Linked DNA regions of Ferrimicrobium sp.. The protein of the gene in region 1 interacts with the protein of each later gene in a pairwise test. Links are inferred from orthologs where the notes say so. Each region holds a gene or a part of one and is shown on either strand. Other genes may lie near its edges. The genes, in order: rpe and eno.

Region 1 (8,371 bases):
CCAGCCTCACCGTATCGCTGGAGCGCCCTCGCACCCTTCACAACATGGCTGACCCTCGATTCGTCACCTTGAAGGACACCATCATCAACGATCTCCACGATGAGGTCATGGCATCGATGGAGTTTCGTTGACCACAACATCCACAGAGAATCGGATCGATGCTGAACTCAATCGGAGCTCGGCCCACAGTCGCCGTCTGCGCCAGCGCGACTTGGTGCTAGGGATCGCCACCCCGGTCGCACTACTCGTACTGTGGCAGATCGCTAGTTCTACTGGTCTGATCGACGCCAAGATCTTTACCCCACCGACAACCATCTTCTCCACCGCCATCACCCTGATCAACAACGGCATCCTGACCCACGATCTCGGTATTACCTCGCTCCGTCTCATCGTCGGCTTCGTCCTTGGAGGTGCGGCAGGGATCGTTGTCGGGATCTTTCTTGGCATCTTTCGCACGCTCCGTGCCGCCTTCTCTCCGCTGTTTTCCGCCCTCTACGCGGTACCCCAGATCGCGGTACTACCACTGCTCCTCGTCATTTTTGGGATCGGGGAGACACCAAAGATCCTCACCGTGGCCGCTGTCTCGTTTTTTGTCCTCGAGATCAACGCAATGGCGGGGGTACGCTCGATCGATCCCCAACTCATCGAAGCCGGAAGGGCATATGGAGCCAAAGGCCGACGTCTGTTTTGGCACGTCCTCATCCCTGGAACCTTGCCCGCCATCTTCACCGGCCTCCGGGTGGCGGCAGCACTTGCACTTGTCGTCGTCACAGCGACTGAGTTCGTCGCCGCCAACAGTGGATTGGGCTATCTGGTCTGGAACTCATGGCAACTCTTCGAACCCAACCAGATGTATGTTGGCCTGATCACCATCGCGCTGGTTGGAGTGATACTGACCGGTATCGTCGAACTCGTCGCGCGAAGGATCATGCCCTGGTCACGTCGGAACGCTCGTGACTGACCAGTTACCTTGATCTCAGCCGGGAGTGCCGTGTTGGTTGATTATACTCGCCTGAAACATCCACACCAGGACAGTTCACAAGGTACTCCCAACCCTATGTGTCCCTAGAAAACATGCAGTAAGGAACAGATACGATGCGTCAAATGAATAGGTTGGCTGCCGTTGCACTTGCCCTAGGAGCATCGGGCATCCTCGCTGCTTGTGGCAGCACGAGCGCGAATTCAAGTGCAACGACGAGCACCGCGTCCACGACCAATGTCACGGTCGCCTATGTGCCGATCCCGCTTTTTGACCCCCTCTACATCGCTATGGCCAAGGGCTACTTCACCAAGGAACATCTCGACGTCCACTTGACCGTCGTCTCTTCAGGGCAGAGTGCCACCACCTTGGCAGCCACCAACCGCGTCCAGGTCGTCCTTGGAGGCTTCTCTGCGGGCATGTTCGATGCTATCAACCAGGGATTAAATTTTAAGGTGGTCGGATCGATGGCGGCCGAGGCACCAGGCACTGCCGCAAATGGGCTCGTCGTTGCGAACGGCGTTGTACCAGCTGGCAAATCCCTCACCGCTGCCGAGCTACGTGGTGCCAAAATCGGTATCGATGGTGGCGCCGGAGCAGCCGGGGGCTATCTCCTCGCCGAAGCACTCAAGCCGTATCATTTGACCCTCGCTGACGTGAACGTCGTCAACCTCGGGTTACCCGATATGGAGACGGCACTCGCCAACCACTCCGTTGCAGCGGCCTATCCGGCAGCTCCCTTCCTCTCTGCGATTCTGGCCGCCAAGGATGGGACCCTCGTCTCCCCTGCACCAGTCAAGGCTGCGGTCGTCGGTGTGATCTATGGCGGATCCTTCGCCAAGACTCCTGCGGCCCAACGCTTCTTCGATGCACTCGCCAAGGGATCCCAGGACCTCCAAGGGTCCGCTCAGACCAGCGCCGCCAACCTCGCCATCATTGCTAAGGCCACCGGAGAGTCCACGAGTATCTTAGCCACGGAACCTCCGAGCATCTATGCACCAAATCTCGCACCTCCCGTCTCTACCCTTCAAGCGATGCAGCAGGTCTATCTGTCCAATGGACTCGTCGACTATCACCAACCGTTGAGCGCCTCTCGCTATATCGACCAGAGCTTTGCCAACAAGGTGCCGGCGAGTTAACCACGTTTGCCATCGGTGGGAGACGAAGTTCACCGCCGATGTTCGACTCCTGACTAGCCTTACTCATATGCCTTCGCTCTTTGACCTCGATTTCGTCACCGCCGAGGAGACACTCGGCGCTCGCTATCGGGTCGAGCAGCTCTTCGAAGGGCTCTTCGAGAAGGCGCTACCAGTGAAAGAGATCACCAGTCTCCCGCTTCGGCTGCGTGCCCAGCTCGCCAGCGACTATCCCTTGAGCCTCAGCGAAGTGACCATGACGAGCAGCGATGCTATGACGACCCGTAAATGGCTGTACTCAATCGACGGTGGCTATCGCATTGAGACTGTCCTAATGGAGTACCCACAACGAGCCACGGCATGCATCTCGACCCAGGCTGGCTGCGCCATGGCCTGTAGCTTCTGTGCGACTGGCCAGGGAGGGTTTGGGAGACAACTCACCACTGCGGAGATCATCGAGCAGGTCTACCGAGCCAAGCAAGCCGCACTACCTCGCCGCCTCTCCAATATTGTCATGATGGGCATGGGGGAACCCCTCGCCAACTACCGAGCCGTGATAGGGGCGCTCAGAGTCATCGTCGATCGTTTCGGAATATCGCCACGGCGCATCACCGTGTCGACCGTCGGTGTCGTTCCAGGCATCAAGCGCCTTGCCACAGAAGGGCTGCCGTTGACGTTAGCCGTCTCACTCCACGCCGCCAATGACCAAGATCGCTCCGAGATCATTCCGCTAAATCGACGCTATCCGATCGAGCAGATCATGACAAGCTGCGAAGAATGGACAGCGGCTACCTCCCGTCTGGTGAGTTTGGAGTGGGCGATGATCGCTGACTTCAACGATACCGAACGTGCCGCCGACGAGCTGAGCACCATCGCACGACGCCTCAGAGCACACGTCAATCTCATCCCTCTCAACCCCACGCCTGGCTACCTTGTTCGTGGCAGCACGCGTGAGAGAGTACTCGCCTTTCAGCGGGCCCTCCGGGCGAACGATGTGCGCTGCACTATTCGATCAACACGCGGTCAGACCATTGATGCAGCCTGTGGACAGCTCGCAATGCGCACAGAGCCAATGACCATTCGTCGCCGGCCGAACCCCAGCCTCATAGCAGGCAATGCAAGCCCCAATGAGGACAGGTCCCAGCCCATTTCGCAACAGCAAGGAGTTACCACATGACTACATCGCAGCGAGCTGAAAGGATCGTTGAACTCGCCCCGTCGGTTTTGCCGTGTGACTTTGGACGACTCGGCGAGGAGTTAGGGGCCTTAGAAGAGGCTGGCGTGGATCGAATCCACTGGGACGTGATGGATGGCGTGTTTGTACCCAACATCACCATCGGGGCACCCGTGATCGCCAGCTGCCGACGCTACAGCACGCTCCCCTACGAGGTACACCTGATGATCGTCGACCCTGAGCGTTACGTGAGCGAGTTCGTCGAGGCGGGCTGCGAGTTGATCACCGTGCACGCAGAGGCCACCCGTCATCTCCACCGGACCCTTAGTCTCATCAAGTCATTCGGGGTACGTGCCGGGGTTGCCCTCAACCCAGCTACGCCACTCACCGATGTCGAGTACGTCATGGATCAACTCGATGTGTTGATGATCATGAGCGTCAACCCAGGCTTTGGTGGCCAACACTATATCGAGGCGATGGATGCCAAGATTCTGGCGGCGGTTGCTCTCCGCGAAGCTACGAACCCACTGGTCAAGATCGAGGTTGACGGTGGCGTCTCCGAGGAGACGATCCAAGCATGCGTGATCAACGGGGCAGAGGTCCTCGTATCCGGCTCCGCTCTCATGGCACATCGTGGGCATCTCGCCGAGGCGGTTGAGCACTTCCACCAGCTTGCCCGTGATGTTCACCCGCAACGACCTACGTCGACCTAGGCCAAGATTGCCTCCATCACTGTTATCGCAGACAAACGCACCAGGAAAGTTCCAAGCGAAACCTCAAACCCGTAACCAGGTTCCAGAGATTCTCCGCATGCGTGACCAGCCAGAGACGATGGCGAACCTCGTGGGCGACCTGATCCCAGAGCAACAGTATGCCTAGGAGATGGCCTCGTCCTCCAAGGGCTGCCACCTGGGTTCGCGCCGCTCGACAAAGGCCGCCATCCCCTCGGCAGCCTCGGCGGACTCCATGGTGATAACGGCGAGCTCGGAGTTGAGTTGCCAGATCATCTCCGTTGCACGTGCATAGGTGCTGCGTAACAATCGCTTGGCATGCAAAATAGCCTGTGGACCAGCAGCAGCGATCTTCTCTGCAAAGACGAGTGCCTCGGTGAGCAACTGCTCTCGCGGAACGACTCTGTTGATCATCCCGAGCTCCAGAGCACGATCAGCTCCAATCGGCTCGCTGGTCAGGGCGAGCTCCATCGCCACGCTCCGCCCAACAAGTTCGCTCAATCGGATAAGGCCACCGCCCGTCGCCAGGAGACCGCGTTTTGCCTCAGGGAGGCCGAAACGAGCCCCTTCACTCGCGACGACCAGATCACAGTTGAGGACGATCTCAAAACCTCCCGCAACCGCGTAACCATTGACCGCAGCGATCAAAGGTTTGGGGAAATCGTAACCGCCAATACCGGCAAACCCGCGACCGGGGATGATGACGCCACGGCTACCGTTAGCTTGGGCAAACTTGAGATCCATTCCCGTGCAGAAGGCACGGTCTCCCGCTCCCGTTAGGACAACGCTCCGGATCGAGGAGTCGGTCTCCGCATCCTGGAGTGCCTCAGTGATCCCCTCCGCGACCCTATCGTTGACACAGTTCAATTGCTCAGGACGATTGATCGTGACGATCATCGTCGCACCATGTTGTTGGACCTCTACTTCAGTCAACTTCCCCACCCTTACGTCTTATCTCAGTCATGTTGGGCCGTCTTAGATCATGCCTCCTGAAGGCTAGGGCGGTAGACAATCGCTACCACTGGTCATCCATGATTGGAAGAGATTGTAACCTATAAGAATGCCCAGCATGCGCGAGAACAGTGAATCTTTACCCAACAAGGGAGTGATCGCTCATCTTTGGGAACGATGGAAGGGCATTACTGCGCTGTCTCAGAACCCATTCATCGGGGAACTGCCCGCCACCATCTTTCGCGATGAGCAAGAACAGCCCGATCGTTGATCTGCCCCGTTACGGTAGCTCATCTGATCGCCTACGCCGCTCAGCCAAGTTCTGTAAGTTGTACCAGGCGGTGATGGTCGCAAGAATCGAGAGACCGACATAGACAACCAAGAGTGCGATCAATAGATGTTCGAGATAGATTGACCAACCGTTATAGCCCTCCAAAACGTTGCGCAGGCTGGAGTAGGTGGCGATGAAGGCACCGACGAGTGTCAAGCGCACCCGCCATGGCACCTTCACCGATCAGCTCCTGTGGTCGATGGCCGCAACCGCGCAATTCCTAACTTGGCAGCGATCATGTCATCGCCGCGATACCAGAGCGCATCGATCTCACCACAGGGACTCATCTCACGCTCCAGTCGGGCGACCGTCGCATTACCCTCGACAGCGACAACGACGGCCATCATGGAATCCAGAAAGGAGCCGCGCAACAGGCGCAGTTGACCAGGATCCACCAAAACTCCCGTGCGGCCACTCGACTCAGTGCAATCCATTACCGACCGGGCTACCGCGTTGGCTGAACTCAGCATCTGTGGTGGGACTTCTCGGCGACGACGCGCAAGCACAAAACGATGGACCGGCACGATTCCCAGCTCCTCACAGATCTCGGTAAAGCGTCCGATTGGGTCAGTCGCCGACGGCACCACAATGGCTACCAGCTGGGTCTTGCCCCCGAACTGGGCCGTTTCGGCGATGAAGGGATGCCCCCGAAGATCAACAACTGGTTCGTCACGAGCGAGATCAACGACAAGCGCATCGATTCGATCAACGAGGAACGCGCCGGGCGCCGATCCTGCCTCCATCGCACGACGGGCGGCCTGGACGAGCTCTGTCTCTGTCAATGTGGTGCCAGCGTCCATATGTTCGGCGTCCACTTGTTCGACATATTGGGCATCAGTAGCATCAACCATGAGCTGAGCAGGCATCAGCCTTCTATCGGACTCGTCAGACGTGGTCAAGATAACCGGATGCTCTGGCTGGGCCTCGTTCGGAGGAACCATGACCGGATCCGCTAGTGTTGCCCAGCTCGGAGCAGCGATGTTGGTCAACTTCGTCACCTTTCCATCTCGACGGAACACCTTGGGGGTTGACATCGGAGCGGAAATTGGAGGTGTCGGGGAGGAACCAGTTGTCGTAGTTGATCGTCCATAGGTTCTCGCAAGCTCATCTTGAACGCTCCGATAATCGGATTCATCCGCTTCGGCAGGTGCTAGCGGTCGAGGGCCTGCACTGACGAGCACATTACGAAGAGCAGCTGCAAATCCAGGCGCTGAGATCGGTGCCGATGGGGGTTCGACCACGACGGTGAAGCTGATTCTCTTTCCGACAAAGCCGGGCTTGCTTACCCGCTCCGCGGCCACCAGCCGAACGCCCTCGCCAAGTGCTGTTCTCGCCTTTGCGACCGCCTCCTCAATCGTTTTCCCGTTAAACCGTAGCTGGTTCGACATCACCAATCACTCCTATCTGAATCAACTTAAGCGAAGGAGCAAGCTCCCTCACGGCCAACACTGGAATCGCTGCATCACCCGAGCGAAGGGTCTGGAAGAGTGCTTTACGAATAGCGGGCATGCAAACGAGTACTGGCTCATGGCCCTCCATCTCAGCCCGTAGCTTGGCCGCCCGGATCTCTTCTCGAAGGCGAACGATCTCTTCCATGCCGATACCTAACACCCGGCGACCATCTACGGTCACCAGGCTCTCGGCGAAGCGCATCTCGAGCTGTGACGAGAGGTACACAACTGCTAACATCCCATCCTGGGCAAAAGTCGATGAGATGGCCCCGCCGAGCGCTTCTCTCGCCGCATCGAGAAGCGCATCTGGCTCCTTGGAGGTGCGGTACTTATCGACAATCGCCTCAACAATCGCCGGCAGGTTTCTCACCGGAACGCGTTCGTCAAGCAGTTCTCGCAAGACTCGCTGAATGTCACCCATTGCCACCTGAGCGGTGTTGAGTTCGTCAACCACCACGGGAGCAACTCGCTTGAGGGCATCGAGCATCTCTTTGGTTTGCTGCCGAGTGAGTAACGCACCTGCATGATGCTGGACAACCTCTGAGAGATGGGTGACGATCACCGAAGAGCGATCCACCACGGTAGCTCCGAGTACTTGTGCCTGGGTCTTGTAGTCTGGTGGGATCCAACGAGCTCGTAGGCCAAAGACAGGATCGACGGTCGCCTCACCGGGTAATGCATCGAGATTATCACCGATCGCGAGTACGCGATCACGAGGGACTTTTCCGCGGCTGATCTCCATCTCTGCGATTTTGATCACGTACTCGGTGGGACCGATATCCAAATTATCGTGCGTTCGCACCGGTGGGAGCACGAAGCCCAGTTCTCCGGCCAGCTTGCGGCGCAACCCCTTGACCCGCTCGAGGAGATCGCCACCCTTTGCTGGATCCACCACATCGAGGAGTTCAAAGCCCAACTCGAGTTCGAGAATCTCCACACCAACCACGTCCTGGGCAGTCTCGGGAGCAGCGACCTGGGTCAGCGCCTCGGCTGTCGCCTCTTCGTCTCGCTCAGGAGTCTTCGAGACTCGCCACCCAATCACAAAGACGGTACCACCAACGAGTAGGAACGGGAGCTTGGGCAAGCCCGGCAGCAAACCAAGAGTGCCGATAATACCACCGGCGATCTGGAGGGCTACGGACTGCTTCAAGAGCTGTTGTAAGAGGTCGAGGCCAAAGTCTGAGTCATTCGAGGTTCGGGTCACGACCAGACCGGTTGCAATCGACAGGAGCAGCGCGGGGATCTGGCTGACGAGACCGTCACCGACGGAGAGCAAAGAGTAGGTGTCGATCGACTGGCTGATCGAGAGATGATGCTGGACTACCCCGACGATGAAGCCACCGATGAGGTTGATCACGGTGATCACCGCTGCGGCAATGGCATCACCCTTGATGAACTTTGAAGCGCCGTCCATCGCACCGTAGAAGTCAGCCTCCTTCGAGATGCGCGCGCGTCGTCGCCGAGCCTCAGCCTCATCGATATGACCCGCATTGAGGTCGGCATCGATAGCCATCTGCTTACCCGGCATCGCATCCAACGTAAAGCGAGCACCCACTTCAGCAACACGTCCAGCACCAGAGGTGATGACGACAAACTGGATGATGAACAAAATGGCGAA
Region 2 (6,728 bases), on another replicon or contig:
CTCGGTGGATCAACCCTTGCGTTTGTCTCGCTGCTGCACGGCTTCTTGACGGTCTCCAAGTTTAGTGACCATCGCCTCCACCCCATCGTCTGGGCTACAACCAACGTAGGGAGACAATGGGTCCAAGTCTTTCCCTCCACTACTCGTGCATAGTCGGCGAGTCGTCGCGCACACGGTGAACGCGCCTCTCCATCCATCCGGCGCGCCACCGTCTGCTCAGAAAGCCCCGCAGCCAGAGACGAATTGCTAGATAGTGCCTGATGATGGAACCAAGAGAGCGCCTGATGCGCAAGCACCTGTTGGGTTTCCTACGCAGCTAAGACGACCCGGCAAGACGCGAAGTCCCTTAGCAAGGCGTCAGTTTTTGCACCCCATCGCGTCTTGCCCTCGTGAGCGAGCGATGCCCTGACAACTCCGCGGATGCGAACTCTCTTAGTGGAGTGAGACACGCACAACTCGGTCACATTACGCCTGACCAAGGCGGTAGCCTGGTGGTCATGCAATCCACCATTGTCCTCGTTGGAGCCGGGATCGCCACGACGATACCGCAGAATCTCGCCGCCACCCTCGACGGGTGTACTACCGTCGTCTGCAGGACTCTGCGCCACCCAGGCCTGTCGGAGGCACTCGCTGAGGTCGTCGACGCATCGGTACCAATCCTCAGTTGTGACGATCTCTACGATCAGAGCCAAAACTTCGATGATCTCTATCCTCTCATCGTGCGGCGACTGGTAGACCTCAGCACAGTTGCGGGCAATACCCGCATTGCCTATATCGTCCCCGGCTCACCGGCCATCGGCGAACGAAGCGTACAGCTCCTCCTCAAAGAGCCTGGCATCGACGTCGAGATCGGAGATGGACTGGGACTCCTTGACTACGCCGCCCTGCGCCTCCACATCGATCCCATCGATGGGCTCAAGATCGTGGATGCCATCGATCTCTTAGCGAATTTCCCGATCGAGAGTGACACGCTCCTCGCTCTTCAATGCTTTGATCCGATGATCGCAACCGAGATCACCGCCAAAGCCTCGGAACGCGGCGGTACGGTCACGATGCTGTTTCATCTCGGACTACCCGATGAGCGAGTGCTTGTCGTCGACGAAACGAGTACCGCACTCCAAGCGTGTGACCATCTGACCAGCCTCCTGATCACCGGTCTTGCTTCCCCCTTTGCCGAGCTGACCTCCCTGATCAGCGTCGTCCACCGGCTACGACAAGAGTGCCCGTGGGACGCTGAACAGACCCACCGCTCACTGGCACGACACCTCCTTGAAGAGGCGCACGAGGTAGTACAGGCCATCGATGACCTCGAGCTCGCCACTGATGAGGATCCGCTGCTCGTTGCCCACTTGGAGGAGGAGCTCGGTGACCTCCTCCTCCAAGTGCTCATGCATACCGAGATCGGTAGCGAAGCCGGTGATTTTACGCTTGCATCGGTTGCTGAGGCCCTTCGCACAAAGCTCGTGCGCCGTCACCCCCATGTCTTTGGTGACATCAATGTCGACTCCGCAGAACAGGTCGTCGCCAACTGGGAGACGATCAAGGCTGAGGAACGCAAAGGTACGGCACCCGACCAGGTGCCCGCGGCCTTGCCTGGGGCACTACGACTGCAGAAGGCGTATCGAAGGGTCACCGGGCTCGGGCTCAAACCGGACGACATCCTGAACAACATGCACGACTCCGTCGTCTTAGGGTCAGACTCCAATGACCTCGTCGTCGCGGCCCTGACCGCGCTCGGCAACGGCGTCGATCTCGAGGAGGCCCTTCGCCACGCTGCTCGTGCCCTTGAGGGGATCCTTCCGTCATAACCCGGCCGACCCACCCAACGTCGAGCGGTGTTGCCGATGATGCTCGCACCGTCCCGGGATGCTAAGTTGAGAGAAGATCCAATGAGATGAAAGGTATGTTGATGGCACGCAACGACACCGAAATCACCCAGGTAGCAGGCCGAATGGTACTGGACTCACGCGGAAATCCTACGGTTGAGGCGGAGGTCGCACTCGCCGGTGGGGCACGAGGACGAGCGATCGTACCCTCGGGTGCATCAACCGGTCGGTTTGAGGCGGTGGAGCTACGCGATGGGGGTCCAGACTTCGGGGGCAAAGGGGTTACTCGGGCCATTGCCAACGTCAATGGCCCTATTGCAGGAGCAGTGATTGGTCACGATGCTCGTCAACAGCGGCTCCTCGACCGCGCCATGATCGCCCTTGATGGCACACAGGACAAGTCACGGCTTGGCGCAAACGCTATCCTGTCGGTGTCGCTGGCAGCAGCCCGGGCGGCAGCGAACGCCTCGCGGCTTCCCCTCACCTCCTACCTGGGAGGCGTTGACGCCACACTGCTTCCTGTACCCTTCATGAACGTCATCAACGGAGGTGTCCATGCATCGAACAACCTCGATATGCAGGAGTTCATGCTGGTTCCCCATGGTGCGGTCAGCTTTCGAGAGGCCTTGCAATGGGGAGTTCAGACCTACGCAGCCTTGAAGGCAGAACTGGCGACGAAATCCTTGTCAACCGCCGTCGGAGACGAGGGCGGGTTTGCACCGAACCTCCACTCGCACCAGGAGGCACTTGAACTGCTCGTCGGGGCGATCGAAAAGGTTGGCCTACGGCCCGGAGTCGACATCTCCCTCGCCCTTGACCCGGCGAGTACCGAGTTCTACGTCGACGGTCACTATCTTCTCAAAGGAGAGGATCGAAGACTTACCGCTGACGAGATGGTCGACTACTACGTGCAACTCGTCGACGCCTTCCCGATCATCTCGATCGAGGACCCAATGGCCGAAGAGGACTGGGAGGGCTGGAAGATCTTTACGGAACGCCTTCGCGGTCGCATCCAAATCGTTGGCGATGACATTTTTGTGACGAATCCCATTCGGCTTGAGCGTGGGTTCAAGGAGAAAGTTGCAGACTCGATCTTGATCAAGCTTAACCAGATTGGGACGCTGACTGAGACCCTCGAGACGATGGAACTCGCGCGTTCGCATGGTTACTCGACCGTCGTCTCTCACCGTTCAGGCGAGACCGAGGATACCTTCATCGCCGACCTTGCCGTCGCGACCAACGCCGGTCAAATCAAAACCGGTGCACCCGCACGCTCGGATAGAGTCGCAAAATACAACCAGCTCCTCCGAATTGAAGCTATGCTAGGCGAAGGAGCACGGTATATCGATTGGGTCAAGAGAGGCAAGTGAAGGTTCGGCGGCGTGTCATCATTATCACAGCACTCTTGCTGGGCGTAGTAGTCTACGCCACGACCGTTCTTCCAACGAGTCAGCTGCTGAACGTCATCGCGACTAAGCACCACGACACCGCAGAACTCCACCAACTCCAGGCAACAAACACCAAGTTAGAACAGAGCGTGGCCCAGTTAAACTCGCCCCAGTGGATCGAACAGATTGCACGCAATGAATTTGGTATGTACCCAACGGGGTCAACCCCCTACCAGATCCTGCCGAGTTCACCCCTCTATCAAACCCCGGCGCCGAAGAGTTGACGATCACCACAAGACCTCCTACGCTGTTACGGTCTTGTCAGCCCACTCACGCAGACGACACCAAAGACCGATCTCCGTCTCGCGCCCCGACCTCGTTCGGGTGCCGCCGCAAACGTTGTGCCCACAACCAGAAAGGAAGTCGCTCAGGTGAGTATTCTCGGTAGTCGCGTCATCAGAAAAGAAGACCCTGCGCTGTTGCGTGGAGAGGGTCGGTACGTCGCCAACCTCGACCTCGATCACCCGTTATATGCCTGCTTTGCCACCTCGCCCTTTGCCCATGCGACCTTCACGCATGTCAACACCGATGATGCCCTTGGTTTGCCTGGTGTGCGCCACGTCCTTTGTGGAGGGGACCTCGACGCCGCCCCCATCGCACCAGCCATACCAGACCGTCCAGAGTGCGCCCGTCCCGTGCTCGCCACCGAGCGAGTCCGTTATGTGGGTGAACCCTTTGCGCTCGTCCTCGCAGAGACACCTCAGGCGGCCTTTGACGGAGCGGAACTGGTCTATGCCGACTTCGACCCGCTCCAGGCCGTGATCGATCCCGAGCAGTCGATGGAGGATCTCGTCGCCCTTTTCCCTGGGAGCACCAACATCTTTGCCAAGAGTCCCGATCGTCCCAACGCAAACCTCTTCGCAGATGCCGATGTAGTCGTCACCGAACGTCTGATCAACCAACGTCTCGCTCCCTGTTCGCTCGAGACACGAGCGATGGCCGCAGTCCCCACGCCAGATGGTCGCCTCGTGGTCTACTCCTCGACCCAATCGGCGCATGGACTGCGAAGAACCCTGGTGAGGTGTCTCAATATCGACGAATCGAGCATCGTCGTGCGGGCCCAGGATGTCGGCGGAGGCTTTGGCGCTAAAGTAACGGTTTACCCAGAGGACGTCGCCATCGCCGCGGCGGCACGCAAACTTAGGCGACCCATCACTTGGCACGAGGACCGCACTCGCTCAATGCTTGGGCTCGTCCATGGACGGGCCCAAATCCAGTACCTCGAGCTCGGAGCAACCAAGGAAGGTAAGCTTGTCGGCTACCGCCTGCGCATCGTCCAAGATAGCGGTGCCTATCCTGCCTTCGGGGCACTGCTCCCCACCCTCACCTGCCTCATGGCGCCCGGTACCTACCTGATTCCCAACGTAGAGACCTCCTACGTATCGGTCGCCACCAACACCACCCCGATCTCGGCCTATCGCGGAGCTGGGCGGCCAGAGGCCGCTGCAGCCATCGAGCGCATGATGGATCGCCTCGCTGCCGAACTAGCCATGGATCCCGTCGAGCTACGATTACGCAACCTCATCCCGAAGGAGGACTTCCCCCTTACCACGCCAACCGGCGCCAACTACGATGTCGGTGACTACTCCAGGGCCCTTAGCACACTCTGCGAACGTGGCGGTTATGCACAACTCCGCGACGAACAGCGACGTCGTCGGGCCAGCGCAGCCCCCCTGCAACTCGGAGTTGGAATCGCCGTGTATGTCGAGGTCACCAATGGCGGTGGGTCGAGCGAGTATGGTCGAGTCGAGGTCCAAGATGATGGTGTCATCGTCGCCTACTCAGGCACTTCACCCCATGGGCAAGGACACGCCACCGCCTGGTCAATGCTCGTCGCCAATGAACTAGGAGTCGATCTCGACCAGGTACACGTCATCACCGGCGACACCGACCTGGTTCCCCGCGGTGTCGGTACCTTTGGTTCGCGATCGCTCCAAACAGGCGGTGCTGCCGTCTCTGGCGCTGCCCACGAACTCAGTATCCGTGCCAAGCAGGTGGCCGCTGCGACCCTCGAAGCCAGCGAGGCCGACATCCGACTCAATGCCGATGGCGCCTTCGTCCACGGCAGCCCCTCAACCACCCTCGACTGGCCAACCCTGGCACGACGAGCACGCGAGCTGGACCAACCACTCGACGTCACCTTGGACTTCGCTCCAGCGGATGCGACGTACCCCTTTGGAGCACACCTTGCCGTCGTCGAGGTCGATGTTGAGACCGGTAGAGTGCACCTGATCAGCTTGAACGCGGTCGACGACGCAGGCAGGATCCTGAACCCGCTGCTCGCGGAGGGACAGCTCCATGGTGGCATCGCCCAAGGAGTAGCCCAGGCGCTCCTCGAGGAGTTCCAGTATGGGGCCGATGGCTCTCCGCTCACACCCAACTTTGCGGACTACTCGATCATCTCGGCCGCCGAGCTGCCTTCATTCGATCTCTTTCACCAAGAAACGCCGACCTTCATGAATCCGCTGGGTGCAAAGGGGATCGGAGAATCTGGCACCATCGGGGCGACGCCTGCCGTCTGGAACGCCGTCATCGACGCTTTGGCCCACCTCGGTATCCGGCACATCAACCTACCGATGAGCCCCCAACAGGTCTGGCGCGCCATCACGACGATGCCTGCCGCCGAGCGTGCATAGGGGCGATGCCGCCGCATCGGACCGACCGGGCTCCGAGCAGTAACTCTCCTCGTTGGGTAGCACCGACCACCGACCCAAACGTCTGGCGCTACGACGAGAGAGCACCGAAAAAAGAAGCACCGAGACGAGGGAGCCCGCTGGCTACTGTGCGAGCCCTGGCGTGAAGTATTGACTCAACGCTTTGGGACTTGGTCCCTTGCTTGGTGCCACCTGAAGGACACCGCCGACATCCTTGACACGACCGTATTCTGGGTTGACCTTGAGCTGTTGGACTTTGGAGTCGCGAGCGAGAAAGTCGTTGAGTAACGCTGAGCCGTGCGAGAGCTCATCGTTGGCGGCACTCAGTTCAGCATCATGGAAAGGAATCAGACTACGAGAAGTGACCTCGATGATCGACCACCCTTGACTGATCTGCACCGGAAGCGAAGCTTTACCGATCGGCAAGGTCTCAATCGCATGGGTATAGTTGGCCCCGAGAACTTGCTCGTACTGGGAGATGGTTCCACAACCGACGGCACCGCCGCTCGCTTGGCTACTCTTGTTCTCGGAGTACTGGTTGGCGGCCGCCGCGAATGAGAGGCCCCCTCTGATCTTGGCAAGTACGGCATCCGCCTCAAGGGGTGAGGTCTCAAGGATCTCTGAGGAGCAGACGTCGACAAAGTTGCCGTGATGACTCGCATAATAGGCCTGGACGCCGGCCGTGCTCAGATTCACCTTCGCCAAGTACGCCTCCATGGCGACGATAGCTCGCGTATCACTGACTAACTGTGCCTGATAGGCCTTCGGGAAAGCGGTGAAGGTGGACTGAGAGCCGACCG

The links.
Region 2: the proteins of rpe (region 1) and eno interact in binary tests that used the Escherichia coli proteins (3 or more experiments, as listed by UniProt). The link is inferred for Ferrimicrobium sp. from one-to-one orthologs.

What each region holds. Positions count from the first base shown.
Region 1 is NZ_DAHXOI010000012.1:26,734-35,104, reverse strand. The notes cover bases 2,147-5,145. They hold rpe (ribulose-phosphate 3-epimerase), read left to right. Parts: upstream 2,147-3,288; coding sequence 3,289-4,002; downstream 4,003-5,145. Other genes in these bases: M7Q83_RS09125 (hypothetical protein), read left to right, coding at 5,090-5,145; M7Q83_RS09130 (enoyl-CoA hydratase-related protein), read right to left, coding at 4,165-4,953; rlmN (23S rRNA (adenine(2503)-C(2))-methyltransferase RlmN), read left to right, coding at 2,186-3,292. Outside these bases: M7Q83_RS09155 (ABC transporter ATP-binding protein), read left to right, coding at 1-131; M7Q83_RS09150 (ABC transporter permease), read left to right, coding at 128-961; M7Q83_RS09145 (ABC transporter substrate-binding protein), read left to right, coding at 1,105-2,118; more of M7Q83_RS09125, read left to right, coding at 5,146-5,242; M7Q83_RS09120 (hypothetical protein), read right to left, coding at 5,252-5,482; M7Q83_RS09115 (hypothetical protein), read right to left, coding at 5,479-6,693; M7Q83_RS09110 (flagellar biosynthesis protein FlhA), read right to left, coding at 6,668-8,371. UniProt on the Escherichia coli protein: Catalyzes the reversible epimerization of D-ribulose 5-phosphate to D-xylulose 5-phosphate.
Region 2 is NZ_DAHXOI010000007.1:127,060-133,787, reverse strand. Bases 1,069-4,052 are described here. They hold eno (phosphopyruvate hydratase), read left to right. Parts: upstream 1,069-1,909; coding sequence 1,910-3,196; downstream 3,197-4,052. Other genes in these bases: M7Q83_RS06905 (xanthine dehydrogenase family protein molybdopterin-binding subunit), read left to right, coding at 3,646-4,052; M7Q83_RS06910 (septum formation initiator family protein), read left to right, coding at 3,193-3,498; M7Q83_RS06920 (MazG nucleotide pyrophosphohydrolase domain-containing protein), read left to right, coding at 1,069-1,808. Outside these bases: M7Q83_RS06925 (hypothetical protein), read left to right, coding at 1-153; more of M7Q83_RS06920, read left to right, coding at 498-1,068; more of M7Q83_RS06905, read left to right, coding at 4,053-5,910; M7Q83_RS06900 (peptidylprolyl isomerase), read right to left, coding at 6,052-6,728. UniProt on the Escherichia coli protein: Catalyzes the reversible conversion of 2-phosphoglycerate (2-PG) into phosphoenolpyruvate (PEP). It is essential for the degradation of carbohydrates via glycolysis.